DNA from 2 places in the Acinetobacter chinensis genome. Region 2 is predicted to be linked to the other one. Evidence: predicted binding sites of a transcription regulator. Region 2 holds the regulator's gene; the other holds the start of a gene.
What was found. The regulator PhoB, encoded in region 2, activates phosphate uptake and scavenging genes when phosphate is short. The targets are predictions, from matches to a motif close to TGTCATNAANCTGTCATAA.

Region 1 (16,263 bases), 1.6 Mb from region 2:
GTGAAGCATCCGGAGGAACATCAAACGCAAATCCATCTATCATTGTTGTCATTTTCTTCTCCTTCTATTACAGTTTCCTGTATAATCATTTTAATAAAAATTATTTTTGTTCATTGTTTAATCGTGTAACCTTGAAATTCAACGATGTACCCCCATAACTTATTTGACAATTCATTTAAATTGTAATATTAGTTTAACAATAGCCAGTTAAACTGGTATCAGGCTTAAAAGCCATCAGATCATAATTACAATAAGGAGTTATATATGATTCAGAACATCTCTCACCATGACCTCGAACACACTTATGCAAACGCGGTCAATACAATCCAGTCTCAGATGAACTTTGTGGATGCAGTAAAACAACTTGAAGAAGTTGCTCGTGCAGGTCACGGTAAAGCAGCACTTTTCCTTGCTGAACTTTATTATCAGGGTTTCCGTGTTGAACGTGACTCGCTTAAAGCTCAGTACTGGCAGAAGTTAGCCACAATGCAGGCATAATAAAACGTCACTCAGGTGGCGTTTTTTAATGCCTGTGATTTAACCAGGACATAATTTTTTACGATTTATATCAATCCTTACACTGAATTTTCATAGATTTTTCTTAAAATAATAATGGTATTCACAACTAAAGACGGTCATGAATCAAATCAGTCAATTGCAACCAGTGCAAAGAGACTTCATTCTGAAAATCAATATTTTAAAAACCATGATGTATTGTGGTGTTTTATGGGGACTCTATCATCAGGGATGGGCAATCATGTCTGACCATGAAGATAATATTTTTCCATTCTGGCTGAATGGCGTGCAGGCAAGCAGATATGCCAAACGTCACTGGCCGCACTATACACCAAGGAAAATTACGCCTGAGGATTTCCAGAAATCCTTACTGCCAACGCTGACACGACTTAAAGTGATTCCTGCACTGTGTAACTCTTCAAGTCAGACACTGAAACTTACAACGCAACAGATGCGTCATTTCTTTTTTACTGAAAACAATGCCATGCAGACTGCATGAAAATTTTAAGCACAAATAATATGGAGAAGCTGGAATCTTGTAAATAGTTTATTCTGACTGATGAAGTATTTTCATTTTCCAGTTTTCACGCTAATTTAATATCAAACAATAAACAACAATTCAGGATCAGCCCCATGACAAATGTAGCCAATGTTCTTAAAGATAAAACCAGCATTTCTGTATATACAATCAGCCCTGAAGCGACAGTACTTGAAGCAATTACCCTCATGGCTGAAAAAGGCATCGGTGCTCTGGTTGTCACTGAAGGTGAAGAAGTTGCAGGCATTCTCTCTGAACGTGACTACACACGAAAAATTGCCCTGATGCAGCGTAAATCATTCGACACCACTGTCAGTGAAATTATGACAGCCAAAGTTCTGACTGTTTCCAATGCAACCACAGTTGAAGAATGCTTAAACCTGATGACGGACAAACATCTTCGACACTTACCCGTGGTTGAAAATGGAAAACTGATCGGTCTGGTTTCCATTGGTGACCTTGTTAAAGCAACCATGGAAGATCAGAAAAAACTGATTGAGCAGCTTCAGCAATACATTTCAGGCTAAACCAGATGACAGCAATAAAAAAATCCCTCATCAGAGGGATTTTTTTATGACAGGATAATCTGCTCAGTGTAAACCAAGCTTATCAGCTACATAGTCAGAGTCTTTATCGCCACGACCAGACAGATTCACCACAATCTTAATATCTTTAGACATTTTTGGTGCTTCACGTAAAGCCCATGCAACTGCATGACTACTTTCCAGTGCAGGTACAATACCTTCAACCCGCGAAAGTGTCATAAATGCATCCAGACATTCCTGGTCGGTTGCAGTCGAATATTCCACACGACCAATATCTTTTAAGAAACTGTGCTGTGGTCCGACACCAGGATAGTCCAGACCAGATGCAATGGAATGTACAGGTAATGGTTCCCCTGCTTCATCTTCCAGAACATAACATGCCATACCATGAATCTGTCCCGGTTTACCCAGGGTCAAAGTCGCGGAATGCATATCTGTATCCAGCCCATGTCCTGCTGGTTCCACACCGACCAGTTTTACAGCCGGATCATTTAAAAATGCAGTAAAAGCACCTACAGCATTTGAACCACCACCCACACATGCTACAACATAGTCGGGCTGCGCACCGAAACGCTCCTGTGTCTGGACTTTAATTTCATTTCCAATAATCGACTGAAAGTCACGAACCATTTTAGGGAAAGGATGTGGACCAACCACTGAACCGATTGCATAAATGAAATTTACAGGGTCTTTCAGATATTCTTCAAATGCACTGTCCACAGCATCTTTTAAAGTTGCTGTGCCCTGGGTCACTGAAACCAGTTTTGCACCCAAAATCTTCATTTTTACAACGTTTGGATGTTCTTTTTCAATATCCACCTGCCCCATATGAATTTCACATGGAATACCCACCAGAGCACAGGCAGTTGCCAGCGCAACACCATGCTGTCCTGCACCCGTTTCCGCAATCACTTTTGTTTTACCCATGTACTTGGCAAGTAATGCTTCACCCAGACAATGGTTAATTTTATGCGCACCTGTATGGTTCAGATCTTCACGCTTCAGATAAATCTGCGCCCCACCCAGTTGCTCAGAAAGTCGTTTTGCATGAAACAAAGGGCTGGGACGACCGACATAGTTTGCAAAAAGATCATTCAGCTCATCCTTAAATTCAGATGTATTACGAATGGCTTCATAGGCAACATTAATTTCATCCATCGCTTCTTTCAGATGAGGTGGAATGAACTGACCACCATATTCACCAAAAAATCCGTCTTCATTCGGTAATGCGATGCCATTAATCTGATGATTCATTTAAGTTCCCTGTTTTATCCCTGGTACAAATTCAATTTAGCCGATTTAACGGGCCAGATAACGGGTCATATCTTCAATACCTTTCAGGGTCATTGGATACATATGATCGTCAAAAATATGCTTAATTAAACCAATAGTCTGCGTGTAATGCCAGTAGTTTTGTTCTTCAGGATTCAACCATGCTGTTTTATCAAAGTGTTTACGTAAACGACTCAGCCACACATTTCCGGCTTCATCGTTCATATATTCAACAGAACCACCAGGAGAGTTCAGCTCATAAGGTGCCATACTGGCATCCCCCACAACAATCACTCTGTAATCCCGCCCATAGGTATTGAACAGATCCCATGTGTTCATCCGTGTATTTGAACGTCTGAAGTTGTCTTTCCACACATGGTCATACAGGCAGTTATGAAAATAAAAATATTCCAGTGTCTTAAATTCGGTTTTTGCAGCACTGAACATTTTTTCACACTGAGCAATATGTGAGTCCATAGAACCACCCACATCGAACAGCATCAGGACTTTAATACGGTTGCGTCGTTCAGGAACAAGCTGTACATCCAGAATACCCTGTCTTGCTGTTTCTTTAATTGTAGAGTCAATATCCAGCTCTTCAGCTGCACCCTGACGGGCAAACTTACGCAGCCTGCGCAGTGCAAGCTGCATCTGGCGTGTTCCCAGTATCTGCTCATCATCCAGATTCTGATATTTACGCTGTTCCCAGACTTTGACCGCAGATTTTTTACGCCCAGGTCCACCAATACGAACCCCTTCAGGATGATCACCGAATGCACCAAAAGGAGAAGTCCCTCCGGTACCGATCATCTTATTACCACCCTGATGTTTTTTATGCTGTTCCCTTAACCGCTCTTCCAGCATTTTCATCAGTTCTTCAAGTGAACCCGCCTTAAGCTGTTCTTCGCGCTGTTCAGGTGTCAGATGCTTTTCCAGCAGCTCAAGATCAAACCATTCTTTAGGCAACTTATGTACCTGATCAAGCAAAGCATCAAGATCAAAGGTTGAAATACCTTCAAAATAATCTTTCATGCCTCGGTCAAACTTATCAAAGAACCGTTCATCTTTAACCATGACCGTTCTGGCAAGCTGATAAAACTCCTCCTGATCTGCAAATACCAGACCCGCAGCAACAGCTTTGTTGAGATCAATCAGTTCCTGAGTGGTCACAGGAACACCATATTTTCTGAGGGTATAAAAAAGTCGCACAAACATGCCGAGACAAATCCTTTTACTTTATTCGTTTAATTACACTGTTTGCTTTGGATTGGGCTTGGGGAAATTTCAAAATTCAAGAACATCAGCAAATCATTTAGCTTTTTCATTATGTGAGATCACAAAACACAAGTAAAGTCAGAAAACTTTACTCTGCGTTCAGCAGCATCCATTGCTATGTTTTACAGAGAATACAGAATCAGCTCCATAACTCTGTGCTCATTATAAACATTATATTTTTCAGCATACTGTCACTTCAGGACAGAAAATATTTCATAAAACATACTAATGCAGAATCTCCAGCACAAATAAGGAATGCACGTATTCCTGCCCTGGTCTTGCTGAATCAAAAAAGTCAGAAACAGATGGATCTATCACTTTGGCACCATAGTCACTGACCCAGTATCCTTTTTTAGCCAGTGAAATGTAACCCTGTCCACAGGAAACCCATTCTTCATCATATACATACTGCACATAACCTACGGAAATTTCCTTTGTTTTACGGTCTGTCCGTTTTACCCTGACCCGCATCTCCCCATTCCCCAATAAAAAATAAGTCAGATCATAGCAGCCAGATAGTTGAAAAATAAACTAATTATTCTGACAGAAAGTCAGTTTATGCCCATCTTTTTACAACGGTCAGCAATCAATTAAAAATAACGGACAAAAAAAATCCTGAAACTTTGGGGAAAGTAACAGGATTATTAACTGAAAAATCTGTTTTCAATGAGACTTATTTCTATCTCTTAAACACATTATGTGACACAGTTATCATTATTGCAAGCTTTTATTTAAAATAATTTAAATATCTTTGTATCCAATCCTTAAACTCCTGTATTCACACATTTTTTGATAACAAAAAAATCCTGCACAATGCAGGATTTTTTATTTCCATACTCAGGAACTGAAAAATCAGTAACCCATCGTCTGAAAGGGATTATCTTCTGGACATGAAAGCAAGACGCTCAAGTAACTGTACATCCTGTTCATTCTTAATTAAAGCACCATACAAAGGCGGAATTGCTTTGGATTTATCATGATTACGCAGTACATCTTCAGGCATGTCATCTGCCATCAGTAAGCTCAGCCAGTCAATCAGTTCAGATGTTGAAGGTGGTTTTTTCAGACCTGGTACCTGACGTAATTTAAAGAAGATCTGTAAAGCTTCGCTGACCAGTGTCGTAGAAATATCATCAAAATGTACACTGATAATTTCCCGCATCGTTGCTTCATCAGGAAATTCAATGTAGTGAAAGAAACAGCGACGCAAAAATGCATCTGGCAATTCTTTTTCATTGTTTGAGGTAATGATGACAATCGGACGCTGAGTCGCTGTAATGGTCTCACCCGTTTCATAAACATAGAAAGACATTTTGTCCAGTTCATGCAACAGATCGTTAGGGAACTCAATATCTGCTTTATCAATTTCATCAATCAGCAGAACACAGCGCTCTTCACTCGTAAATGCTTCCCACAGTTTACCTGGCTTAATATAGTTCCGGATATCATATACACGATCATCACCAAGCTGACTGTCACGCAACCGCGACACGGCGTCATATTCATAAAGCCCTTGCTGCGCTTTGGTGGTTGATTTGATATGCCAGGTGATCAGTTTTAATCCCAGGCTCTCTGCGACCTGTTCAGCCAGCAAGGTTTTTCCTGTACCCGGTTCACCTTTAACCAGCAGTGGTTTTTGCAGTGCACGTGCTGCTTTCACAGCAAGCTTAAGGCTATCCGTAGCGATGTACTGATCTGTACCAGTGAATTGTTGTTTATCAACAGACATGTTTTAACCTTATTTTTTTACTTAAAGCGGTGTGCTTTTTTTGTTAATCACAAGTTTTGCTTTTTCAGACATGTATCTGTTCCAGCAGTATCCCACAAGCATTCCAAGCCCAGTGACAAACAGAATAGCGGAAAGATTGGACCAGATCAGCGGTTGTTCCTTTGTCAACACACCAAAAAGTAATCCAAAAAATGCCGGAGCAATTGACGCATTGTTTCCTTCAGAGACCGTAGGTGTAAGCAGTATTGCAAAACCGATAATCCAGCTGATACCACCTAATGGCTTGGGTAACAGTCTGGCTACCGCATACCAGCACCATAAAATAATGATACTGCCAAGCAGATATACTGTGATTGCAATACTGTCTTCAGGAATTGAGTCCAGTATGGAAAGAAATTCATTCATTGCTCAACCCCCCAGGCTGCATTAAGCACCACGCAAACCTTCCGGTTCCATGGCATTTACATCAATAAGACCTTCTGGCGGTACCTGAATAAAGAAACCACGGTTCTGAATTGAATCCATAACATGAAGAACATTTACACGAGCCAGCTTTCGCGACTCACTCAGTTCCAGATGCATTACAAATGTTGCACGACCAAAAGCTGTACGCATGACTTCAGGTACAACCTCCAAAGGATCTGTACCCTCTTCCTGTGTTTTAGACACATACAGGTACATCTCGTCTTTTTTGCTCGATTTATAAATTGAACAATACATATTTAAAACAGCACTCATAAAACTCAGAACAAAGCATACATCAAAAAAAAGACTGATACATTAGTGATTATTAACGCATCAGTCGTGAAATTGTGTAATTGACAATTCTTTAAACAAACAGTCCCTGACTAATCAAGTACTTTCATCTGACCTGACAGATACTGTTCATCTGCCTGAAGAATTTCAATCAAGGGCTGTGTCAGCAACTCATAACGCCACCCTTTCAAAAATGCAGGCAGTTTTTCCTCATCATTATGAAATACCACATGCTGATAAATTGCATTCATCCATTTTTTTCTGATCAGAACTTCTTTTGGAATATCCGTTTCAAGCGATGCATTCTGAATCACCATCTCCACCCGGGATTCGGTTTCTTTGCTTGCATGTCTGATCGGTCGTGCCATTCTGAGTGGCCAATGTTCCTGCTCAGGTAAAAACTTCAGCAGATCCAGGATGGTTTTACCATGCTCTCGCACAATATTGGGTCTGATGTCTTTTACTGTTGAAAGCTGAAAATGATTACGTGGATTTTTTTCGACCATGTCAATCATGGTTGAATTACGCAATATAAAACTTCTCGGCTGATTTAATGCCTTGACCATCTGTTCGCGCCAGACAGCAATCTGCTGCAGCTGCATTAACTGACGCCGTGAATGTCTGTAGTTGCCAATATCGTGGTACAGCTCATCCGCAAGGGTTTCCACACCAATTTCATGTGTCAGATTTGAACAGTCTTCAAGCACAAAACTGAGTAGACTTTTATTCTTAAGTTCAAGCTGAATATTGTCTGAGAGCTTCATCAGATACAGCACATCATTGGCTGCATAATTCATCTGCTCAGGACTTAAGGGTCTTGCCAGCCAGTCTGAACGGGTCTGGTCTTTTTCAATATCCACATCAAGAATAAGTTTTAAAGCATTCTGATAACTGACCTGCAACCCATGTCCCAGAAAAGATAATGCCACCTGTGTATCAAACACATTCTTCAGCTCTTTCTGCTGTGAATAATGGTAAATCAGGTCGATATCTTCACTACAGGCATGAAAGACGTTCTGTTGAGCCGAAAAAAGCCGCTGCCAGAAACCAGTCAGATCCAGTGTTGTACCATCGAGTAAATAAATCTGATCATTTACGTTGATCTGAAAAAGCCCAAGTTTAGGCCAAAGGGTATCCACCTTAATAAATTCGGTGTCGAGCCCATAAGTTTTCGTCTGACCCATCAATGCCAATACATTTTCAAGATCTTTTTGCTGTTGAATAAACTGAAACATAATCTGCGAGTCTAATATTAGATTCTCTTGAATGGCATTCTAACTCATATATAGTCTATATATATAACAAATTTCATCCACTCAGGTTTTATTTAATATATATTTGGTGTTTAAGAAAAATTTAATAGTTTATTTATATGTTTTTTATATTATTTAATACCTGCATTCTTTCATTATAAACAGATGAATGTTCATGGTATGTATGAAATAAGTTCAGCACTTATTTCATACGCATTCTGTTGTGTACTGCCTGACTGAGTGTGTGACTGTCCACATACTCCAGTTCACCACCTTGAGGTACGCCCTGAGCAATCCTGGTCATCTGTACAGGTAAATGCCTGGCTGCTTCCACCAGATAGTGAGCCGTTGCCTGCCCCTCTACGGTTGCATTGGTCGCCAGGATGACTTCAGTAATCTGACCATCGCTTAAACGGTGGATCAGATGCGGAATACCGATTTCATCGGGACCTATTCCATCCAAAGGTGACAGATGCCCCCCCAGAACATGGTATCTCCCTCTGAAACTGCCACTCTGCTCAATAGCCATAACATCTGCCGGTGATTCAACAACACACAGTACATGCGTATCACGATCATGAGACAGGCAGATATTACAGACTTCATCCTCTGTTAAAGAATGACAGACTGTACACTCCTGAATATATCCAGTTGCTTCATTTAAAGCATGTGCAAGCCCTACAGCACCTTCCCTGTTTTTCATCAACAGGTGTAATGCCATGCGTTGAGCCGATTTCGGCCCAACACTTGGCAAAATACGCAAAGCCTGTACAAGCTGATCAAAACGATCGCTGAACACTATCTGCTTTCCTTAGAATAAACCTGACAAACCTGGTGGCAAGCCCATTCCAGAATTAGCACCTTTCATTTTCTCTTCAGTAATCACTTCAGCCTGACGTGCAGCATCATTCATTGCTGCAGCAATCAGATCCTCAATCATATCTGGATCGTCCTGAAGCAGTTCAGGATTGATTTCAATACGTTTAACAACATTGCGACAGGTCATGGTGACTTTCACCAGACCGCCACCTGCTTCAGCCTGAACTTCAGTCTGCGCAAGCTCCTCTTTGGCTTTTTTGACATTGCTTTCCATGTCTTTCTGCATACGCTGCGCTTGCTGCATCAACATATTAATGTTCATAAAGTTCTCCGAACATAAAATTTAAATCATAAAACGGGATCAGATTAAATCCAGACCACGACTGATGTCACCGATAATATCATCAATATCTTCAAGACCAACAGATATACGGATTAATCCTTCCACAATTCCTGCTGCCTGTTTAGCATCTGCAGACATTCTGCCATGAGAAGTGGTTGCAGGATGAGTAATGGTCGACTTAACATCACCCAGATTACTTGTAATGGATAAGAAACGTGTATTATCAATTACTGTCCACGCACCCTGACGTTCACCTTTCACTACAAAGGAAACAACACCACCAAATCCGGACTGTTGTTTTTTAGCCAATTCATGTCCTTCATGATGTGGCAGACCTGCATAATAAACTTTCTCAACTTTTTCATGCTGATCCAGCCATTCCGCCAGTTTTTGAGCGCTTGCACAATGTGCTTTCATACGCAGACTGAGTGTTTCCAGTCCTTTCAAGAAAATCCAGGCATTAAAAGGACTCATGGAGTTACCCAAAGTTCTGATTACACCATTAATTTCTTCCAGTAACTGATGATTACCCACGACAGCACCGCCCAGCGCACGCCCCTGACCATCAATATATTTGGTTGATGAATAAACAATCAGGTCTGCACCAAATTTTATCGGTTGCTGTAAAACAGGCGTGCAGAACGTATTATCCACTGCAAATAAAGCGCCGTGTTCATGTGCAATATCTGCAATTGCCTGCATATCACCGACCTGAGCCAGAGGGTTCGATGGTGTTTCAATAAACAGCAGACGGGTATTTGGACGTACTGCCTTTTTCCATGCATCCAGATCTTCAAGATCTACAAAAGTAACATCCACACCGAATTTGACGACGTATTTTTCAAACAGTGAAATGATTGAACCAAAGACTGCACGTGAACAGATAACATGATCACCTGCTTTCAGATAAGCCAGACACACCGCATGAACTGCTGCCATACCTGAACTGGTTGCAACTGCGCGTTCAGCACCATCCAGGACAGCCAGACGCTTTTCAAAAGTGTGCACGGTTGGATTTGTATAACGTGAATAAGTATTCCCTGGAATTTCGCCTGAAAATTTAGCAGCAGCATCGGCAGCACTTTCACAGACAAAAGAAGAAGTCAGAAATATTGGCTCACTGTGTTCCCCCTCAAAAGTACGGTCATGACCTGTACGGATTGCTAAAGTATCCAGTTGATATTCAAATTCATCTTGTTGGTTCATGTCTTTTGCTCAGTCCTTCAGACCGCCTGTATAAATCATTGCCAATATTTTGAGCGTCTACGGTATTTAAGGTCAAGGCATAATATGAAATTATCGCTTAGACTTCATACAAGCCCGCCATTTCAGAATATGAAAAGAATGAAAGAAACCGAAAATAAAAAGCAACTGCTCAACAGCAAGCTCAAAAATCTGTCCACCCGGATTTTTAATGGCAAATCACTGGTGCTTTCTCAGTCCACACCTTATGAGGTCATTGCCCGTTTCGACCGTACCCGAGTCCGTTATTATGCAGCGCCAGAAAAAAAGTATGCTGAGCCACTGGTGTTTACAGCACCGCTGGCAATCAATATGGCAATTTACGATCTGTACCCTTACCGCTCACTGATCAAATACTTCCAGAATGCAGGCTTTGATGTCTATCTGCTTGACTGGGGAAGACTGAAATATGACAGCCGGGATTTTAATTTCCTGACATTCATCGACAATTACATACCACAGTGTATCGAAAGCATTCAGAAACATTCAGGCAGTGAAAAGATTTCATTACACGGATGGAGCATGGCAGGTATTTTTGTACTGCTTTACACTGCACGCCACCACCCAAGTGCCGTTAAAAACCTGATTGTACTGGGCAGTCCGATTGACAGCTATAAATCCGGTGGCATTGGTAAACTGTATCGCCGTATTAACTACATGCTGTCAAAACGCCCTGCTTTTCAGCAAAAAGTATATAAAGGGATTTTACCGAAACGACTGTTGCATACCCCAGGTCTCTTAAACGCCATTGGCTTTAAAATACTCGATCCTAAAGGCTGGTACGATGGTCATAAGCAACTGTTACAGAATTTGGATGATGATCAGACCATTCATGAGCATGCAACACTGGGTAATTTTCTGAACCATATGGTAGATTATCCCGCTGGCGTAAACCAGGATATGCTGTTTAATGTATGGCTGCAGAATCCATTAAAAAATGGCTCAATTCAGCTGAAAAAGCAAAAAATTGAGTTAAAGCATATTGATTGTCCTTTGCTGATTGGTGCAGGTAAAAATGATCAGATGGTGACAGCTGCTGCTGTTGAACCACTGACTGCATTAACTGGCAGTAAAGATGTTACATTTACACTTGTTCCGGGTGGACACCTGGGACTGATGTCCAGCCAGAAGAGCTCAGAAGAGTTCTGGCCTGCACTTGCTGAATGGCTGGATCAACGTTCAACAAAAATTTAAGGAGTTTTCATGATTCAGTCAGTCTCATTTATTGGATTAGGCGCAATGGGTTACCGTATGGCAGCACATTTAACCAAGCACTTCAGTACGGTACTGGTCTGGAACAGAAACTTTGAGAAAGCTGAAAAGCATGCTGCTGAGTATGGAACACAGGCTGTAACATTAAACGAAGCTGTTCAGGCAGACATTATTTTCTCCTGCCTTCCAACCAGCCAGGATGTTGAACTGCTCATTACAGAACTGGAACTGAAGCCAGGTTCTGTCTGGGTGGACTGTACAAGTGGCGTGCCTGCATCTGCAAAAATACTGGCTGCACAACTGAAACTGAAAAATGTCGATTTCCTGGACGCACCTGTCAGTGGACAGACTGTAGGCGCGGAAAATGGCACACTGACCGTCATGGTTGGTGGTGATGCCGCAGCATTTGAGAAAGCACTGCCTGCCATGCAGACATTTGGCAAACTTATTAAACATGTCGGTGAATCCGGTGCAGGTTTTGCAGTCAAAGCCGTAAACAATATGTTAATGGCTGTAAACCTCTGCTCAGTCGCTGAAGGATTTACCACACTGAAAGCACATGGTGTGAACCTGAATGAGGCACTTGATTGTATCAATGCTTCCAGTGGAAAAAGCATGGTGACCGAAACTGTTTTACCACAGCGTATTTTAAACCGCTCATTTCCTTTAACCTTTGCACTGCCTTTACTGGCAAAGGATACAGGAATTGCACTCGACCTGATCCGTGATGCAAAACTCTCTGCACCTGTGATTGCTTTAACACAAAGCCTGATTCAGGCTGCCAGTGATTTATCTGAAAAAGACAGTGACTTTTCCACTGCTGTAAAAATGTACGAATCATGGAGTAAGATTACAATAGAATAATAAGGTGCTATTGATTAATCATAACGAAACCCAATATTGTGAATATGTGCCAACACACAATGTTACAAACTCTGAGGAAACTCTTATGAACAGGTTCACTATTGCTGTATTTGCGAGTCTTGCTGCTCTTACCGGGGTAAACTCTGTGGCCGCTTCACCTGAACAGGAATGTCAGAAACTCAAAAATGATCATGATGTCATCTATGCATCAAAAGGTTTCTGTTTTAAAGACCCTGAAGCAAAAGCTAAGTTTGGTAATGACAACTGTTATACAAGTAAACCAAAGTTTTCAGATAAAGAGCAACAACGACTTGACGAAATCAAGGATCGTCAGAAAGAATTGAACTGTAAATAATTACGTTCATTCACTTAATAAGGAACAGACATGGCTTACGACAATCAGAATATCTTTGCCAGAATTTTACGTGGCGAGCTACCAGCCATCAAAGTCTATGAAGATGATCAGGTTCTTGCCTTTATGGACATCATGCCACAGGCAGATGGTCACACACTTGTCATTCCTAAAACAGCTGCCGTTACTCTGCTAGACTTACCTGCTGAAAATGCAGCATATACCATCCAGATTGTTCAAAAAATTGCCAGAGCTATGGAAAAAGGCCTGGGCGTTGAAGGAATTGTACTGATGCAACTGTCAGGTATGGCAGCAGGTCAGACTGTTCCACACGTACATTTCCACCTGATCCCAAGTTCAGTGCACGAACTGGGTAAGCATGCCATTCAAATGGGTGATCAGGAAAAAATTGCAGCGCTAGCGGAAAAAATTAAAGCTGCGCTCTGACTCTTTTCAGAATAAATACATCTACAAATAAAAAGGAGCATCTGCTCCTTTTTATTTAAGCTTATAAAAATAAAGAAAATATAAAATTGTCATACACTTTAAGCCACGTCATCAAACTGTCATCTCCTCTTCATTTCACTGTCACATAGATTGCAGATACTTCAATGCAAGTTAGTAAGCACATGTAACTTTTTGTACTACATAGGCAAACTTAAAAAAAGAGTTAAGGCTAACGCCATAAAAAATTGTGTTCTGGAGAAATCTAAATGAAAAAATTGCTTCTCGCTGCCGCGGTATCAACCTTAAGCTTAAGTGCAGCGCAAGCAGCACCTACTCTTTATGGTAAGGTGAATGTCTCTGTTGATCAGTTTGATAATAAAAGCTTCGGCACAGAAAATGTGACTGAAGTAAATTCAAATGCTTCCCGTATTGGTGTTAAAGGCGAAGAAAAAATTTCTGATAAACTTTCTGCGGTTTACCTTGCTGAATGGGAAATCAGTGTTGATGGCGACGAAGATGACAGCCAGACTTTCAAAAAACGTAATATTTTCGGTGGTTTAAAATGGGCGGATATCGGTACTTTAAAAGTCGGTAACTATGACTCATATTTCAAAAGTGCTGCTGCCAGTAAAAATGATATTTTCAATGATCACGCTTTCGATATCACAAGCATGATTTATGGTGAAGAACGTCTTAAAAACGTTATTGGTTTCGAAACAGATCCTAAACTGCTTGCCGGCATTGGTTTCAACCTGATGCTTCAGCAGGGTGAAGAAAACAAAAAAGACGGTGACAACGGTATTGGCGATGCGATCTCATCATCCATTACTTATGAAAATAAAGATTTAGGTCTTGCAGTTGCTCTGGGTGCTGACTTTGATGTTAAAGGTAAATACTCTGCATCAACTTTTGGCAGCACGAAACAGGCAACTGATGCATTCCGCCTTGCAGGTTCATATGACCTAGGCAAAGTAGGCGTTGCAGGTCTAGGTCTGAATGCACTTTATCAAACTGCTGAAGCAACTTCAGATGAAGGTAAAGCTGCAAACCTTGAAGAAGATGCATGGGTAATCAATGCAGCATATAAAATTGCTGAAACACCTGTAACAGTTAAAGCTCAGTACCAGTCTGCTGACACTTCTGAAAAAGGTCAGAAAGACAAAACCGTTGATCAATACGGTTTAGGCGTTGACTATACCCTGAACAAACAGGCAAAACTGTACGGTCTAGTTGCTCAGCAGAAACGTGACTGGACAACAACAAAAACTCCTGAGAAGAAACAGACTGTATTTGGTGTAGGTCTGGAACTTAACTTCTGATCAGCAGTATCTTCCTGAATAAAAAAGAATATGCCTCGGCATATTCTTTTTTTGCTTTTAGTAAGTCTGTATATCCACTTTGCTGATAAAAAAAATCCAGCAACATAGCTGGATTTTTTACAGCAGAAACAACTTAACGTTTCAGAAAACCAGAAACCAGGTTCATAACCTGTTGAATATCTGCATTCGCTTCATGTTGATCAGTTGCATCACCTTGCGGTGTCAATGAATCTATGATCTGCGGCAATACGGATGAAATAGCACCGTAGACTTCCTGAGCTGAAACCTGTGCCTGTTGCGCAACCTGTTCAACCTCCTGTGTGTTGAACAACGACTGTATCTGCTGTGCAGAAGCGGCACTGTTGGACTGAGATGGATCTACCCAGCTCTGAACCTGACCGTCCAGACCCGCGCCCTGCAGTTTAGCCAGTGCACCCTGTAAACCGCCCTGTTGCTGAATCCAACCCAGAACCAAAGGTACAACTGCGATCAACAGCGATTGTGCGTTAAATCCGCCTGTAGCTGCTGGCGCTGACTGCTGACCGCCCAATCCACCCAGCACTGAACCTAGAATACCGCCCAATCCGCCCTGCGACTGCTGTTGTCCACCACCCAATCCACCCAGGAGCGAGCCAAGAATACCACCGAGTCCACCCTGTGACTGCTGTTGACCACCAAGTGCCTGCTTCGCAAGAATTTCTACAATATTACTTAAATCAGTCATACGTCATCCTTTTATCTGATAATTTTTTACTCAAAGACAGCATACCTGGAAATACCAGAGTTACAACAGCGCGATTTGTTAATTTTTGCAAGAAATTTTATTATTCCTGGTGGATATTCAAGTATTTACCAACGAAATTTATTCCAGTTTTCAGGATTTGCCCAGAATTTTGAATTGAACCAGTCCGGCACATGTTTGTAGGTCAATATATTGAACTGCCAAAGTGCAAAATTGCTGTCATGTGTTGTTTTATCTATCAGCTGTGTAAACCCTAAAGACCTTAAAAGTTGCTCATCCTGCCTTTGACAGACCACAACAATCTTTTTTGCCATCAGATCCCGCAACTTCACAAGCAGCTGAGATTTGTGCTGAAGTGTGATTGCCACCATTTCATCGGTATCCAGCAAAACAAATGCAAGATCAAAACGCTGCGTAAATGGCAGATTTAAAAAATCAGTTGCGTTAAAATACTGCCATTGAATTGCTTGATTGTTGTCATATTGCGTCAGATCCTGCCCAATACAGAGTGCTGTCTGTATAGACTGCTCGGCAGATAAATCTTCCAGCATAGATGTAATGACATTCTGTTCAGCCATTGCAGCATCCTTTTTCAGATTGAGAGTATTTAAATGGAACTTCAGGGCATTTGCCATAAAATGCACGCGGGTCTTAAAGACCTTAGTGTAACTGATCAACAGACGCACAGGGCAAATGTTGAATACAAATTCATACTGGACCGATCAGAAGTTCAGCTGCCATTTCTACCTGGACAGGAGATCGAGCTGGAATGGACCGGAAATATTTACTGCGTATCCTGTGGTTCAAAAACCCCAAAATCCTATTCGCAGGGACACTGCTTTAAGTGTTTTAAAACAAAAGCTTCATGTGATATGTGTATCATGAAGCCAGAAACCTGCCATTATCACCTGGGAACATGCAGAGAAGACTCTTTTGCTCATGAAGTCTGCTTTCAGCCTCATATTGTTTACCTTGCCAATTCCAGTGCCTTAAAAGTTGGCATTACCCGTCTTGGGCAGATGCCAACACGCTGGCTGGA
Region 2 (16,263 bases):
CTAACAATACATAATAAAATTAAAAAATTTCGTAATGAAACTTTTAGCCACATGGAAGATAACTATGAAATGAATTTAGCTTTTTTTAATATATCTGATCCGAATAACATATTTATGACATACAACCTAGATAATAGAAGATTTATTTCTGAATTTTTAACTAAAGATTTTTTAAATGATTTTTATAATTGTGCATTACATGTAAGAGCTGAATGTATTTCTGAGGCTAAGATATTAGTTGATAATATAAATAAAATTATAAAAGACAATCCAAATTTAAGAGAAGCGATTATTCAGCTTAAAAGTATTTAAAGTCTCTTATTCAAAACTCAGAAACTAGAAATTCCCTCTAAATTAGACTCCATTTAACATAATGGGGGTTATGCGAAATGCTTTTGTAAGCCCCAAGTAGAAATGTCCGGTTTCTCCAAAGTAAAAATGTCCGCTTTTAGAATATGCACTTTTGCAATTTTCTTAGCGGACGGTTTGATATGTTGGTGTCTATGTCGGATAAAGAACTTAAACGATTGTCGGTCTTGCAAGAAATCTGTGATCAACGCATAACCCAGTCCCAAGCTGCTCAGCTACTTCATATTTCAGAACGTCAGATCAGACGTTTATTGCAAAAATACAAAGCTCAAGGCCCAGCTGCATTAGCACATGCTGCACGTGGCCAAATCAGCAATTCCAGGCTTCCTGAAGAGCTCAGACTCAAGTGCCTCAATATTGTTTCGGATCAACTGCATGGTTTCGGACCCACTTTAGCGCATGAAAAGCTCACCACTGTTCATGGATTCGATATTTCAGTGGAAACACTGCGTTCCTGGATGATTGCAGCCGATCTGTGGATTCCTCGCGCCAAGCGCCTGAAACGCCCGTATCAGCCTCGTTATAACCGAGATTGTTATGGTGAACTGATTCAAATCGATGGCTCACACCATGACTGGTTTGAAGGACGCGCTGCTAAGTGCTGTCTGCTGGTATTTATCGATGATGCCACAGGAAAATTACAGCATTTACGTTTCTGTGAGTCGGAATCAGCATTTGACTATATGATTTCAACACGTTTGTATGTTGAGCAGCATGGTAAGCCGTTGGCGTTTTACAGTGATAAACATTCAGTCTTCAGGGTGAATCAAAGCAGCAAGAAAGACACCAAGATTACCCAGTTTGGACGCGTACTCAGTACCCTCAATATCGATATCATCTTCGCCAATTCACCACAAGCCAAAGGCCGTGTAGAACGGGCGAATAGAACGCTTCAGGACCGTCTGATTAAAGAAATGCGCCTGGAAGGCATCTATTCGATTGAGCAAGCGAATGCCTGGCTGCCCTGCTTTATCGAGCAATTTAATCGTAAATTTGCCAATATGGCCTTTAATCCCAAGGATCTACACCGGACTGTCACTGAAACAGCCGAAGAATTAGATGATGTTTTTACCTGGCGTGAACCCCGCAGAGTCACGAACAGCCTGACGATTACTTATGATAAATGCGTATATTTACTGGAAAATACCGAAGAAAATAAAAGGTTGATCGGCAAGTATCTTGAGTTTCTGGAATACCCGGATGGCACGGTAGCCATTGAACATCAAGGAAGAAAAATCAATTACAGCATCTTCGATAAATTAAGTCAGCTCAACCAGCGAGAGGTTGTTGAGAATAAACGTTTAGGTGCTGTTCTCAATCATATTCAACAACAGCACGAAGAATTAGAACAGCAAAACAAACGCAATCGTTCTCAAAAGATGCCGAGCAGACGTGCACAGAAAACAGTAATCAAAGAACGAAATCTGAATCCTGTGCTTGACTTGGAAGTGTCTGTATAGGACATTTCTATTTGGTTATTAGGTAGGACATTTCTACTTAGGAATAACAGCTTTTTACAAATCTTTATTTTCAGATGATTATAAATCTGCATTACCCATCCTGAAAAAATGACTCTCATTACCCAAAATTCAACCGATGCAAACCCTTTGCCTCTGTCACTGATTGAATGTTAGATTGAAAGATGAACGGGCTTTGCTCCATACAACAAAAAATATTCGTTTTATCCGCATCAGATACAGGTCTTAAGCCCTATAACAACATCAGGACTTTATTTTAAATATGTCGAAAGAATCTTCAGATGCCGGTATGTTTTTATGGATGGTCTATCAGACCATGCAAAAAATGGGGATGGATGTTGCGTCCATTTTTGCAAGTGTAAATTTACCCGACCAACCACCTGTAAAAACTGTCCGCCGTAACAACTCCACCCAGAACAGATTCTGGAGTGCTGCCGAAGAAATCAGCCAGAATCCGGATATTGGCTTGCATATTGGTGTCAATATGCCTGTTTTCCGTGGCCTGGTCATTGAATACCTGTTTTTAAGCAGTCCAAATTTTGGTGAGGGTTTAGCACGTTTTTTACGTTATCAGAAGATTCTGACCGATGTATTTGAGCTTTCTTTAACCGTGGAAGGAGACACTGCTGTTCTGTCTGGGCTTGAACATCCAGTCAGGCATTACCTGGAATGTGCCATTGGTATTATGCTCACATTTTTCAGATATATCAGCGACGGAGATTTTCAACCCAGTCAGATTTCACTGACCTATGCTTCCAGTGCCTCTCAAAAAACATATATGGATGCCTGGGATTGCCCTGTTCACTTCAGTGAAAGTAAAGGTGCAATTTTTTTCCCTGCTGCACTGTTGCAGAAAGCATCCCTGGCGGCCGAACCTGAACTGCTTAAAATTCATGAGGACCTAGCAGAACAGAAGCTTCATCAGCTGGAAAAATATCAGCTGGTCTATAAAATTGAGCGTCTGTTCAGCAGTGGTCTGCTGGAATCCCGACAGTTTGATCAAGCCCTGATTGCCCAGCATCTGAACTGCAGCCCACGTACCCTGCGAACAGATTTACAGACCATTGAGACCAGTTATGAGCATATTCTGAATCAGTACCGTGAACGTCTGGCTCGTAAACTTCTTGCTGAAACTCAGGAAACGATGGATCAGATTGTGTATCTCACCGGCTTTTCAGAGCATTCTGCATTTACACGTGCTTTTAAACGCTGGACAGGTGAAACACCGACCGCATACCGTCAGCGCAAACAAAGTTAAGGTTTTGACTGTAGTGACATGTTTTCAGCCTCCGTCAGGGTCAAAAGGTTCTGCGGGTTCACTCCTATAATTCACAGAACAGTGAATGGAGTATTTTCAGTATGCTTGGCTTCCCGATAGGTCTTTTTGTTGCAAATGGTATTGAGTGGTACGCCCATAAAGTCTGGTTGCATGAGTATCCTAGTAAGTACCGTAACAGCCCTTTTTTTACACATATTGCACATCACAAACGGGCGCGTTTAAATGCCTTTCATGATGAGGGCTATGCCGAGTCGATGTTTAAAAATGCAGAAATTTATAATGAAAAAACGGCACTGATCGGTCTGGCAGGTGCAGCAACCATTTTTTTACCCGTTGCGCCATTCTTTACTGCGGGTCTTTATTATTCAATTCATAATTACTGGAAAGTTCATGCCAGATCTCACTTAGACCCAGAGTATGCCAGAAAGCGTATTCCCTGGCATTATGATCACCACATGACCAGCAATCAGAATGCCAACTGGTGTGTAACCCGTCCATGGTTTGACTACATTATGGGAACCCGTGTAACCACAGATGCATCCGTAACCGAAACCAATCCTCTGGGCATGAAACTTCCAGGCTGGATTGAAAAACCACTGAACCGAACGTCCCGTCGTTTATTAAAAAAATCGTATCTGAAAATTAAACAGAATTCACAGCATGACCGTTCCAGTCTGGCAAAAGGCATTGAAGTGGAACTGGCTTAATCCATATATCCATTTACTCCCTGTTTTGTTATACAGCACAGGGAGTGTCATCACGAGGTTCAACGAATCTTCTAAAAAATGACACGGCGATATGCAGTCAGACCAGAATAATCAATCGTAAAAAATACCGCCCGTTCTGATTTTAAATCATCAGGTTTAAAAAACAGCTCTCCATCTGCCTGGCGCTATTCAGCTGATAAAACTGACCTGCTACACTCAGTTTCAACTTCAGACATTTCAGACCACTGAATATGATCAACCTCCAGTCCAAACTTCCTGCGCAAGGTGTTACTGTTTTCAGTACCATGACCGCTATGGCACAACGCCTGAATGCATTAAACCTGTCCCAGGGTTTTCCTGATTTTCCCGCCCCTCCTGCACTGCTGGAAGCACTCAGTCAGGCGACTCAGGACGGATACAATCAGTATGCGCCAGGTGATGGATTGTTGCCTTTAAGAGAACAGGTTGCAGAGGTTTTTCAAAAGCGTGATGGTTTAAGGTTGGATTCCGTCCATGAAATCACCATTACTCCAGGGGCAACCATTGCGATTTTCTGTGCCATTCAGGCAATCGTTCATGCTGGCGATGAAGTCATTGTGTTTGATCCTGCCTATGACAGCTATGCGCCCAGCATACAGCTGGTCGGAGCAAAAGCCATTCATATTGCACTGAATGCGCCAGCCTTTTCTGTCGACTGGAATCAGGTCAAAGATGCCATCAATGACCGAACCCGTATGATTATTGTCAACACACCGCACAACCCAACAGGTGCAATCTGGTCAGAACAGGACTGGCATACATTAACCGCGCTGATTCAGGATAAGAATATTGTGGTTCTGTCCGATGAGGTTTATGAACATCTGATTTATGACGGCGAAAAACATCGCTCTGCGCTGAGCTTTCCTGCGCTGCGTGAACGCAGTTTTGTGATCGGATCATTCGGTAAAACATTCCATGTCACAGGCTGGAAAACTGGCTACTGCGTGGCTTCACCTGCACTGATGAAAATCTTCCGACAGGTTTATCAGTTTGCCAGTTTCTGTGGTGTAACGCCTGTTCAGATGGCACTGGCTAGCTATATGCAGAATCATCCGGAACATATTGCTGGACTGTCTGATTTCTACCAGCAGAAAAGAGATCTGTTCAACTCCGGTTTACAGGACTCAAGATTTAAACTGTTGCCATCCCAGGGAACATTTTTTCAGAATGTCGATTACAGCGACATTCATCCTGACCTGAACGATACTGAGATGTGTAAGCTGCTGGCAGAAGAATATAAAATCGTGGCTATTCCTGTATCTGTGTTTTATCAGCAGCCCCCTGAAGACCTGAGACTGATCCGTTTCTGTTTTGCAAAAAAAGAGGAAACGCTGGTACTTGCAGGAAAAATTCTTTCTGCTGTTTAACCATTCACCACTATCCAGTTTCCAGAGGATTGTGGGATGATAGCGTCAGTAAGCAAAGTCTGATCATTCACCCGAATGATCAGACAGAGTCCAGCAGGAGCATACTGAAAACACATGGCACAGACTCAATTAGTCAACCAGGAAAAATTTTGGAAAACATTTCTGATTTTTCTGCTTCCTTTGATTGCAACCAATATTCTGCAAAACCTGTCAGGAACGATTAATACTGTTTTTGTTGGGCAGATGATGGGTGTGGATGCGATTGCCGCCATTTCCGTTTTTTTCCCAATTCTGTTTTTTCTGCTGGCTTTTGTGATTGGTATTTCGTCTGGTGCAACGGTACTGGTCGGTCAGGCATGGGGTGCAGGCAATACAGAAAAAGTGCGCTGTGTCGTGGGTTCCACGCTGTTTATGACGCTGATCGGTGGCAGTATTATTGCCATTACAGGAGTTCTGTCCGCACACAGAATTTTAATCCTGCTGGGCGTAGACCCAAGTGTCATGCACCTGTCCCTGCCCTATGTGCAATGGATGCTGGCCGGTAGTCCGCTGCTGTTTATTTATATTATCTATACCTCGATTCTGCGGGGTGTCGGTGACAGTGTGACGCCCCTGATTGCGTCCAGCATGACCATTATTATCGGTATTATCATTACGCCTGTCTTTATTGCAGGTTATTTCAACATGCCGAAACTGGGCATTATTGCACCTGCCCTTGCCACCAGTATCGGTTATATCGCGGTGCTGATTTTTTTATTTATTTACCTCAATAAAAAAGATCATCCTTTAAAACCCGATGCTTCCTTATTCAGTCATATCAGACATCAGCCCCAACTGAGTAAAATTATTTTACGGCTCGGTATTCCAACCGCCATTCAGATGGTCACCACCTCGACAGCAGGCCTGGTGATTATCGGACTGGTCAATCATTATGGGGCACATGCCACGGCTGCCTATGGTGCGGTCAATCAGGTGCTGAATTATATTCAGTTCCCTGCGCTGTCCATTTCCATTGCAGCATCCATTTTTGCTGCACAGGCGATCGGGGCTGGAAAATCTGAGCTGTTACGCAAAGTGACCCGAACTTCTCTGCTGATGAATATTGCAATTACAGGTGGACTGATTGCGATTGCCTATCTGTTTTCCCGCTATCTGATGGCACTTTTCATTACCGATGATACCGTGATTGAGCTGGGACAGAATCTGCTGTTTATTGTGCTGTGGTCAATTCTGTTTTTTGGTGCTGCTTCTATTTTTGCCTCCATTATGCGGGCAAGCGGAACAGTGACCGTTCCCATGATCTTAAATATCGCAGCGATTGTGTGTATTGAAATTCCTGCTGCATGGCTGTTCAGCGAGTGGTGGGGACTGAAAGGCATCTGGTACGCTTATGCACTCGCCTTTGTCAGTCTGTGTATGATGCAGGGACTGTATTATCAGTTTGTGTGGAAGAAAAAAGCGATTAAGGCACTGATTTAACCGGATGAATGATCATTTGATACTGAATTTCCAATAAAAAACCCGCAAAATGCGGGTTTTTTCATGATCAGTATTCAGAACTTATTTCGGTTCCAGACGCTTACTCATTTTGGTCGCCAGACCCGTAATTTTCTGATAACCCGTCGGCAGAATACGCTGAACAATATCTAGTGTTTTCGCATCATTACCAATCAGCAGACGACGTTTGTTTTTCAGCACAGCATCCAGAATTTCCTGAGCTGCTTCTTCTGCTGGCATACGCAACAGTTTGTTGAATGCTTTCGCTGACTTTTCAGGATTCATACCCAATGATTTCAGGCTGTCATTCATACGGGCATCGTTGGCAATATTGGTACGGATACCCCCTGGGTGTACACAGGTCGCACTCACACCACACTTTTCCAGGTCCAGTTCCTGACGTAACGCTTCTGTAAAGCCACGTACCGCAAACTTGGAAGAGTTATAGGCAGACTGAGTTGGCTGAGCTGTCAGACCAAACAGACTGGAAGTATTGATGATATGACCATCACCTGATTTTTTCAGATACGGTAAAAATTCTTTGGTGCCGTACACAACGCCCCAGTAGTTAATCCCCATGATCCACTCAAGATCTTCGTAGCTCGCCCCTTCAACCGTCGAACCCAGTGCCACACCGGCATTATTGAAAATCAGATTGACTGAACCGTGATTCTGAACCGTTTCTTCAGCCCATGCTTTCATCTGCTCACGGTCTGCCACGTTTACTTTTTTACTTGTAACACGCACGTTATAAGGTTTTGTCAGTTCTACAGTCTCAGCCAGTCCTTTTTCGTTGACATCGCTGATGGATAAATGACAGCCAGCTTTCGCAAGAAGAATTGCCAGCTGCTGTCCCATACCTGAGCCCGCACCAGTAATTGCAGCGACTTTGTTTTTAAAATTTTTCATTGTCTTTCCTTTGTCAAAATTCCGCACAAAGTTTACCCATGTGCAGCTCACACCCTCAATATAAATTTGACAATAGATATTGTCAATATCATCCATCCATGTTTTACTGATGAAATATTACACAAACAGCCTGACATAGGCTTCTGCTGATTTTATTGATAAAATATTCCAGTTTGCACGGTTCATTTGGCACAATTTCATATGACTTACTCAGATACAGATCATGATGTAAAACCCACCGCCTCTACAGCGCCTGTTAAAAAAACAGTCAAAGAGCGTCAGTTCAAAGGCATGTCCCTGAGTGAGCGGAAACAGGCTCGTCGTGACAAACTGATTGAGGCTGGAATTGAAGCCTATGGCTCTCAGGGTTTCTTTTCAGTGACTGTGAAGGATATCTGTGTAGAAGCAAAACTCACTGAACGTTACTTCTACGAATCCTTCAAAAAGAGTGAAGATCTGTTTCAGACCATTTTTTTACAGCTGATTGAACAGCTGCAGCAGACCGTCATGCAGGGTGTCATGCAGGCATCCCCCGAACCACGTCAGATGATTCACAGCGGACTTCGTGCTCTGTTTTCCATGCTGAAAGATGACCCGCGCACCGCCCGGATCATTTATGTCGATGCCATGCTGGTTCAGGAACTGCATAATCACGCCACCATACAGGAAACCATGGGTCGTTTTGACCGGATGATTCAGGCTTTTGTCATGCTGATGATGCCCCGCATTCCCCGCAGCGAGCAGGAAATTTCCCTGGTCGCAACCGGACTGAACGGTTATGTCACTCAGATTGCTGTCCGCTGGGTGATGGGTGGCTTCAGACAGTCACTGGATGAGATTGTTTCTGCCTGTGAAACCGTGTTTCTGTCACTGCTGGAAACATTTGCAGAACACGCTGAACTGCCCGGCTGATTCTCAGTTAAAGCGGTATTTTCAGATGCTGTTCAATTCAGAAAACTGTTTTATTTAATTTTTTTCAAAAATGGCATTGTCTTGAACTGTTCATGAATTCGTCTAAAAATTGTCACAAAAGGTTGCAATAATCAGCGATAGCCCCCTTTCTGCAATGATACTGTCATAATTAATCTTTGTAATAAGCCTGTCATAAATAAAAAGCGGTCCACCGTTTACACTAATTAGGATATTGCGTTGTGAAAGATGACTACATATTAATCGTCGATGACGAACTTCCAATCAGAGAAATGATTCATACCTCTCTGGACATGGCAGGCTTTCAGTGTTTGCAGGCTGAAGATGCCAAACAGGCTCACCAGATGATCGTGGATCAACGTCCATCGCTGATTCTGCTGGACTGGATGCTGCCAGGCGGTGTCAGTGGTGTGGACTTATGCCGCCGACTGAAACGTGATGAAAACCTGAATGAAATCCCAGTGATCATGCTGACAGCACGCGGCGAAGAAGACCATAAAGTACAGGGTCTGGATGCAGGTGCAGACGACTACATGACCAAGCCTTTTTCCACACGTGAACTGGTGTCCCGTATCAAGGCGGTTCTGCGTCGTGCCAATGCGCTCAGCGGTGAAAAAACCATTGATGCCAATGGGCTGATTCTTGACCCTGTCAGTCAGCGTGTCAGCTTTGGCAACAACATTCTTGAAATGGGGCCCACTGAATATCGTTTACTAGCCTTTTTCATGACCCATCCTGAACGCGCCTATACCCGTGCTCAGTTACTGGATCAGGTCTGGGGTGGTAATGTATACATTGAAGACCGTACAATTGATGTCCATATCCGCCGTCTGCGCAAAGTACTCGAACCTTATGGTGCTGATCGCTTTGTACAGACTGTCCGTGGTACGGGCTACCGTTTCTCCACCCGTGCCGATGTTGCTTTAGGTTAATCTGACTGTATGTATGAACCCTACCCCGTCCCTGAACTTGCCCGTGAACATAAAAAATTCCGATACAGCAGTTTATGGACTTTTGCCAAACAGGACTTACGCTTACTCGCTTTTTTCCTGCTGATCGCGGCCTGTGTTGGCTTTGGGACTGGGTATTTATGGAGCTGTCTGCTGCTTGCATTTGCAGTCTTTTTTGCATTACAGCTGCGCTCGCTTTTCCTGGTCAATGAATGGATTTCCAACCGTCCCTACGATGTTCCACCCAATCTGGATGGAATATGGGGCGCACTGCTGTTCAATGTTTACCGTGCTCAGCGTCAGGAACGGATTGTTCAGGCAGAAATGGTCGGACTGATTGACCGTGCGCAGTCATCACTGGTTGCACTGGCTGAGGCTGTGGTACTGATTGATGAAATGCATCAGATTGAATGGTGGAACCCGGCTGCTGAAAAACTGCTGGGCATTCAGTCACTGGACCGTGGGCGCAACATTCTGACTATTCTTCGTCAGCCTGGTTTTATTGAATACTTCAATCATATTGATCAGGCACCCGATGGGCTGAAAATGAAATCTTCAGCGTTTGAAGACCATTATGTTCAGATCAAAATGACCCGTTTTGGTGGTGAAAGTCGTCTGCTGGTCGCCTATGATGTTACCCGTATGCACAATCTTGAGCAGATGCGCAAAGACTTTGTCGACAACATCTCTCATGAGCTGCGTACGCCTCTGACCGTGCTCAGTGGTTATATTGAAACGTTTACTGATCAGGAAGACCTGAATCCCCGCTGGAAACGTGCATTTGACCAGATGCAGGCACAGACCAAACGCATGAATGCACTAGTCAATGATTTACTGCTACTGTCGCGCCTGGAAAATGACAAAAAAGTTGCAAAAAACCAGATCGTGGAAATGCCAGGACTGATGAATCAGTTATTTGATGATGCTCAGGCATACAACGTTGATTATGGTCACACCCTGAACCTGGACATTGACAGCCACTGTGATCTGATCGGTTCAGACATTGAACTAGCGAGTGCTTTCAGCAATCTGATCACTAATGCCATCAAATACACCCCGAAGGGTGGAACCATCACCATTGGCTGGCATGACGATCATGATCATGGCTATTTTACTGTCGAAGACACAGGGATCGGAATTGACCCACGACACTTACCCCGTCTGACAGAACGCTTCTATCGTGTGGACAGCGCCCGAAGCCGACAGACAGGTGGAACCGGTCTGGGCTTAGCCATTGTGAAACATGTGCTGATGCAGCATAACGCTTATCTTGAAATTGAGTCACATGAAAATCGGGGCTCTGTCTTTAAAGTGGTATTCCCTAAAGACCGTCTGTTCAAAGCAGATGAAACCTGAGTTTCTGCTGAAAAAGACACAGACGCTGAAGCATTATCATGTTCAGGTGAATGCGTAGGCACAGACGTGAAATGAGCGACAGTATCAGACATAAAAAATGGGAGTTTACTCCCATTTTTTAATATTCATTACAGCATTCAGCCTGATTCATCCCTTACAGAATTTTCCCCAGTGCTTCACCCATCACAACAGTTGAGTTTGCTGTAAACGCTGCATCCCACTGCATTTTATTCTGTTCAAACAATACAATAGCTGTTGAACCCAGATAGAAACGACCAAGCTCTGCACCTTTTTCCAGTTGCAGACTGTGCTGGTTCAGTTCAAGACGACCTGATGGTTTAACCTTACCGGTTGCAACCGTTTCAATACCTGCAACAATCATGGCACCCACCAGTACAACCGCCATACGCCCGACTTCAGTGTCAAACAGGCAGACCATGCGTTCATTGCGTGCAAACAGCCCTGGAATATTTTCCGCTGTGGTCTGATTCACCGAAAACAGCTCACCAGGCACATACAGTGTTTCAGTCAGTGTGCCTGCAAAAGGCATGTGTACGCGGTGATAATCTTTTGGAGAAAGATAAACCGTCGCAAATTCACCGTTCTTAAACGGTTCAGCAAGACGCGGATCTGCGATCAGTTTTTCTACAGAAAAACGCTGACCTTTGGCCTGGAAAACATCGCCATTTTCAATTTTTCCGAGCTGTGAAATCGCACCATCAGCAGGTGAAACAACACTGGCAGGATCGGTGTCTACATCACGCACACCCTCTTTCAGAGAGCGGGTAAAAAATTCATTAAATGATTTATATTTCAGTGCATTGGTCTGTTCAGCAATAGACATATCAATACCGTATTGCGCTTTAAATGCCTGAATAACTGTATTTTTAATCAGTGGGTTTTCACTTGCTGCAAGTTTTCCCACAACGCGGGATAACTGATGCTGTGGAACAACACGCTGTGCCTGGATGAAAATCTGTTTTTTTAATCGTGATGTGAGGCTCAAGACGGCAACTCTCCAGTAATGACAGGACTATCGAGGCGGTTGCCCCATTCACTCCACGCACCATCATAAGCCTGTATATTCCAGCCCAGCAAGCGTCCGAGTATGTAGGCAAAACCTGAGCGGTGATGCGACTGACAATATACAACTACGGGCTTTTCCAGATTGAATCCAGCCTGCTCAAGTCTCTGTTGAGTGCGTTCAAGTGGCTGCAATTTTAAATGATTTTGTCGGTTAAGGGCAGTACTCCATTCAAAATGAAGTGCGCCTGGTATATGACCACCGCGTCGGGCTGCCAGACGCTGACCGGTATATTCATCTTCAGTGCGGCAGTCCCACAGCTGAATGCCCTGATTATTGACCTGATTGAGCAGGCTCTCATATTGAATACGGTATGTCTGCTCTACAGGTTGCCAGGAAATCAGCTCATCCACCGGTTCAGATTTTTCTGTCTCAGCCGATGTCGGATAACCCGCAGCAAGCCAGGCATGAATACCGCCATTCAGCAGACTGACCTGCTCAAAACCGATGCAGTGCAGATTCCAGATTAAACGCCCTGCCCATGCACCACCTTCATCGTCATAAACCACAACATGGTGCTCTGGCGAAATATTTAAATAACGGACCAGGGCTTCAAGCCCATCCTGATCAGGTAAAAGACCTGACGCATACTCTTCCTGACGGACCAGCAGCTTCGGCTGGACGTGAAGTGCATGAGGTAGATGCAGCTGTTCATAAACTGAACTTCGGCTCAGATCGACAATCCGAAGTTTCTCATTTCCCAGATGAGGCACAAGTTCTTCGGCTTCAACCAGCAAGCCGAAACTGAGGGCAGATTGAGTCATAATTTTCGGTTTTTATTGAAATCAGATGCTCAGATCTTAACACAGCTCATTTGCACAATATTTCAGATTTTATGTATTGCTTTAGCAGAATATCAGATAAGCCTTCAGCATTTGACGGTACTGCCTTCTGATGAATTATTCTTCAGCCTGAATATCAAACACCTGTCGCAGATATGCAAGGAACGTATCATTATCGGTCATGGTTTTACCCGGGCTGTCAGAAATTTTTGCCACAGACTGACCGTTACATTCCACCAGTTTCAATACAATATTCAGTGGCGTCTGTCCCATATCATTGGTCAGGTTGGTTCCAATCCCGAAGCTGACCTGAAAACGGTCTTTGAAGTACTGATGTAAAGACCAGGCTTTTTCCAGGTTCAGACCATCACTGAAGGTCAGCATTTTGCTTCGACTGTCCACTTTCAGTTTACGGTAATGCGCGTAGGCTTTATCGCCCCATTCATACGGATCACCACTGTCATGACGTAAGCCATCGAACAGTTTGGCAAAATAAAGATCAAAATCACGCAGGAATGCATCCATTCCCACCACATCGGTCAGTGCAATCCCCAGATCACCACGGTATTCCTGAACCCAGGTTTCCAGTGCTGCTTTCTGAAAATCACGCAGACGGACATCCAGTGCCTGGAACGCCTGCAAAAATTCATGAGCCATGGTTCCAATCGGTGAAATACCCAGATTTTTTGCAATCAGCACATTGCTGGTACCCCGGAAGATCTGAGGCACAGCGGCATGAAAAGTTTTGATCACGTGCAGTTGCCAGTCATAACTGTAACGGCGTCGGGTTCCAAAATCTGAGACCAGAAAAGGAGGATCAGCAGGATTCTGCTGTTTTTCGTATTGCTGAATCAGTGCAATTTTAGCTTTTAAACGGCGTTCGCCTTCTTCCAGTACCTGTTCACTGCGGATTCTGCGGAAATACAGCTCATTAACAATAGCCAGCACGAAAATTTCAAACATCATGGCCTGAACCATAGGACCTTCAACCCAGATGTCCAGCCGTCCCTGATCATCCAGTCCTGCATGAATAAAACGTCGTTTCAGCTGAAACAGTTCAAGGTAATCAACAAAATCACTCTTTATAAATCTCAGACTGCGTAAATAAGTCAGTTCATCATCAGCAAACTTCAGCTGACACAGATGATCCAGCTGTTCATTCAGATCATCCAGAATGTCTGTCAGTGGATAGACTGTGTCTTCCAGATTTCGGCAGCGAAAATGGTACACACTGTGCGTCTGAGGGAATTTGTGCAACACCACCTGTAACATGGTGAATTTGTACAAATCAGTGTCCAGCAAGGATTGAATGATTGGAGCCATATCTCTGAAAAATTTCGCTGTGCTTTTTGCATTAAAGCATACTTTTCCCAGTGGTATTGCAAGTTTTACATACAGCTAACTGAATTCCAGACCAAAGTCCAGTTCGTGTGCATGATTACTTTCTGTCTTTGGCTGAATCTTTTTCCAGAGACGCCACAATCTGCTGTAACTGTTTTTCCTGCCCAATCACCTGTGCAAATTCAGCTACTGTCTTCTGCCCGCGCTGACCTGCAGCGGCGTCACAATCGACTTTACGCAGCTGTCTGGCAATAGAAAATTCCATTTTAAACAGTGCGCCCATTAAAGCAGTATTGCCCTTGCTGTCACGCGCGCAGCGGTCAGCGCCATGCGCCAGTAACGACGTGACAATGCCTTGATGACCATAATAAGTCGCCATCATTAGTGGTGTGAAACCTGAAGCATTGCGTACATCAACGGGAAAACCATGCTTTAAAAATTCATTGATGATGTCTTCATTGCCTGTTCTGGCTGCAGTAAAGAAGAAATCGATCAATTCCTGTTGTGAGGTCATCGGAACATCCACAGTGGTTTTCGCGGGGGAAATATCCTGCGCAAGGGTCACATTTGCAAATGCTGAACTCACCGCAAGAATACTGACTGAAAATATACGTTGCATCATGCTCATAATGAACTCCAACAAAAATCGAACAGTGAACTGAACTGGAAATCATTCAGTCCATTCAGATCAAAGAATAAAAATCAGTGCCTGTAAAACCCATCCCAGGATTGCAGGAAAGGTATAGAGTTTTACAGGACTTTCTGTCGGTGATGCCTTAGTCCTGGTCACCAGTCTGATTCAGACCAACCGTAATCAGTCTTTCAGCTGTGTAGCTTTCGCTTTAACAGTCGCCAGGTTGCCGTTTACAGCTTTCGTCATACGAGTACCGTAGTCAGCGTCTGCTTTGTAGAAGTAAGACAGCATGATGTGCTTGGTTTCTGAATCTTTAACGTTGCCTAAGTCAGCCGCTAAATTCATAATCAAGTTATCTTTTTCTTTAGCCGTATATGAACGGTAAAGCTCGCCCGCCTGCTTGAAATTCTGCTCTTTCACGCCAGTCTGCTGAACTGTACCCGTAAGCGGAGTCTGAACTGCACGTGCTTTTTCAGTCGCAGGTTTTGGTTCAATACGGCTTGGTTCGTAGTTCACGTCAGATGAAGTACCGCCAACATTCATATAACCATCCTGATTATTGTTGTTTACAGCAACAACTGGACGGTTGACAGGGATTTGCTGATGGTTCGCACCTAAACGGTACATTTGAGTATCAGAATAAGAAAAGATACGACCCTGTAACAGGCGGTCTTCGGATGGCTCAATACCTGGCACCAGGTTACCTGGAGCCAATGCCACCTGTTCCGTTTCCTGGAAGAAGTTTTTCGGCATACGGTTCAGGGTTAAAGTACCGACTTTGGTTTCTTTCACTAAATCTGTAGGCCAGATTTTCGTTGGATCCAGTGGATCGAACTCAAAGCTGTTCAGGTCTTCAGGCTCCAGTACCTGGATGTAAAGATCCCATTTCGGGAATTTTCCAGCATTGATGCTGGCATAAAGATCATTGGTCAAATGATTGAAATCTTTACCTTGCTGCTCAGCAGCTTCTTTAACATTCAGACCTTTTACGCCTTGTCTGGAGCGGAAGTTGAATTTAACGTATCTGTATTCGCCTTTATCGTTATAAAGTTTGAAAGCATGTACGCCAAAGCCGTCCTGTTCGCGGTAACTGGCTGGAACACCGTGGTTGCCATACACATAAGTCAGCATGTTGGTTGCCCATGGCTGGCTGGACAAGAAGTCAAATACGCGGTTTGCATCCTGTACGTTACTGACTGGGCTTGGTTTCATCGCGTGAATGAAGTCAGGGAATTTGATCGCATCACGGATAAAGAATACCGGTGTCTGGTTACCCACCAGGTCCCAGTTACCTTCCTGCGTATAGAACTTGACTGCAAAGCCGTGCGGGTCACGTAAAGTTTCTGGAGAGCCTTTACCATGAATTACAGTAGAGAAGCGTAAAAATACCGGTGTTTTTGTCCCAGCTTTAAACATTGAAGCAATGGTCAGATCAGACAAATCTTCAGTCGCAATAAACTCTCCATAAGCACCCGTTCCACGTGCATGTACCACACGCTCAGGAATACGCTCACGACCAAAACGCTGTAACTTTTGAACCA

Region 1: a site for PhoB is predicted at 13,270-13,288, ahead of CDG60_RS10025 (porin). Genes of this name have one in related genera too.

What each region holds. Positions count from the first base shown of each region.
Region 1 covers NZ_CP032134.1:1,890,960-1,907,222, forward strand. Annotated here, with positions in the region: gene CDG60_RS09935 (hypothetical protein) at 1-52, opposite strand, end outside; gene CDG60_RS09940 (SEL1-like repeat protein) at 265-498, shown strand; gene CDG60_RS09945 (DUF2750 domain-containing protein) at 638-1,015, shown strand; gene CDG60_RS09950 (CBS domain-containing protein) at 1,150-1,581, shown strand; gene trpB (tryptophan synthase subunit beta) at 1,645-2,853, opposite strand; gene CDG60_RS09960 (vWA domain-containing protein) at 2,899-4,086, opposite strand; gene CDG60_RS09965 (hypothetical protein) at 4,372-4,617, opposite strand; gene CDG60_RS09970 (AAA family ATPase) at 5,024-5,875, opposite strand; gene CDG60_RS09975 (hypothetical protein) at 5,897-6,280, opposite strand; gene CDG60_RS09980 (YcgL domain-containing protein) at 6,302-6,595, opposite strand; gene CDG60_RS09985 (ribonuclease D) at 6,724-7,866, opposite strand; gene recR (recombination mediator RecR) at 8,087-8,683, opposite strand; gene CDG60_RS09995 (YbaB/EbfC family nucleoid-associated protein) at 8,696-9,025, opposite strand; gene CDG60_RS10000 (O-succinylhomoserine sulfhydrylase) at 9,065-10,252, opposite strand; gene CDG60_RS10005 (alpha/beta fold hydrolase) at 10,382-11,482, shown strand; gene CDG60_RS10010 (NAD(P)-dependent oxidoreductase) at 11,492-12,364, shown strand; gene CDG60_RS10015 (YARHG domain-containing protein) at 12,450-12,719, shown strand; gene CDG60_RS10020 (HIT family protein) at 12,750-13,163, shown strand; gene CDG60_RS10025 (porin) at 13,430-14,482, shown strand; gene CDG60_RS10030 (YidB family protein) at 14,616-15,206, opposite strand; gene CDG60_RS10035 (DUF6231 family protein) at 15,332-15,802, opposite strand; gene CDG60_RS10040 (DUF2797 domain-containing protein) at 15,836-16,263, shown strand, end outside.
Region 2 covers NZ_CP032134.1:3,478,932-3,495,194, forward strand. Annotated here, with positions in the region: gene CDG60_RS17535 (hypothetical protein) at 1-312, shown strand, start outside; gene CDG60_RS17545 (ISNCY family transposase) at 504-1,829, shown strand; gene CDG60_RS17555 (AraC family transcriptional regulator) at 2,110-3,105, shown strand; gene CDG60_RS17560 (sterol desaturase family protein) at 3,207-3,833, shown strand; gene CDG60_RS17565 (methionine aminotransferase) at 4,085-5,239, shown strand; gene CDG60_RS17570 (MATE family efflux transporter) at 5,354-6,718, shown strand; gene CDG60_RS17575 (SDR family NAD(P)-dependent oxidoreductase) at 6,800-7,645, opposite strand; gene CDG60_RS17580 (TetR/AcrR family transcriptional regulator) at 7,847-8,557, shown strand; gene phoB (phosphate regulon transcriptional regulator PhoB) at 8,797-9,507, shown strand; gene phoR (phosphate regulon sensor histidine kinase PhoR) at 9,517-10,881, shown strand; gene asd (archaetidylserine decarboxylase) at 11,036-11,887, opposite strand; gene CDG60_RS17600 (sulfurtransferase) at 11,884-12,729, opposite strand; gene pncB (nicotinate phosphoribosyltransferase) at 12,865-14,070, opposite strand; gene CDG60_RS17610 (ankyrin repeat domain-containing protein) at 14,186-14,716, opposite strand; gene CDG60_RS17615 (catalase) at 14,903-16,263, opposite strand, start outside.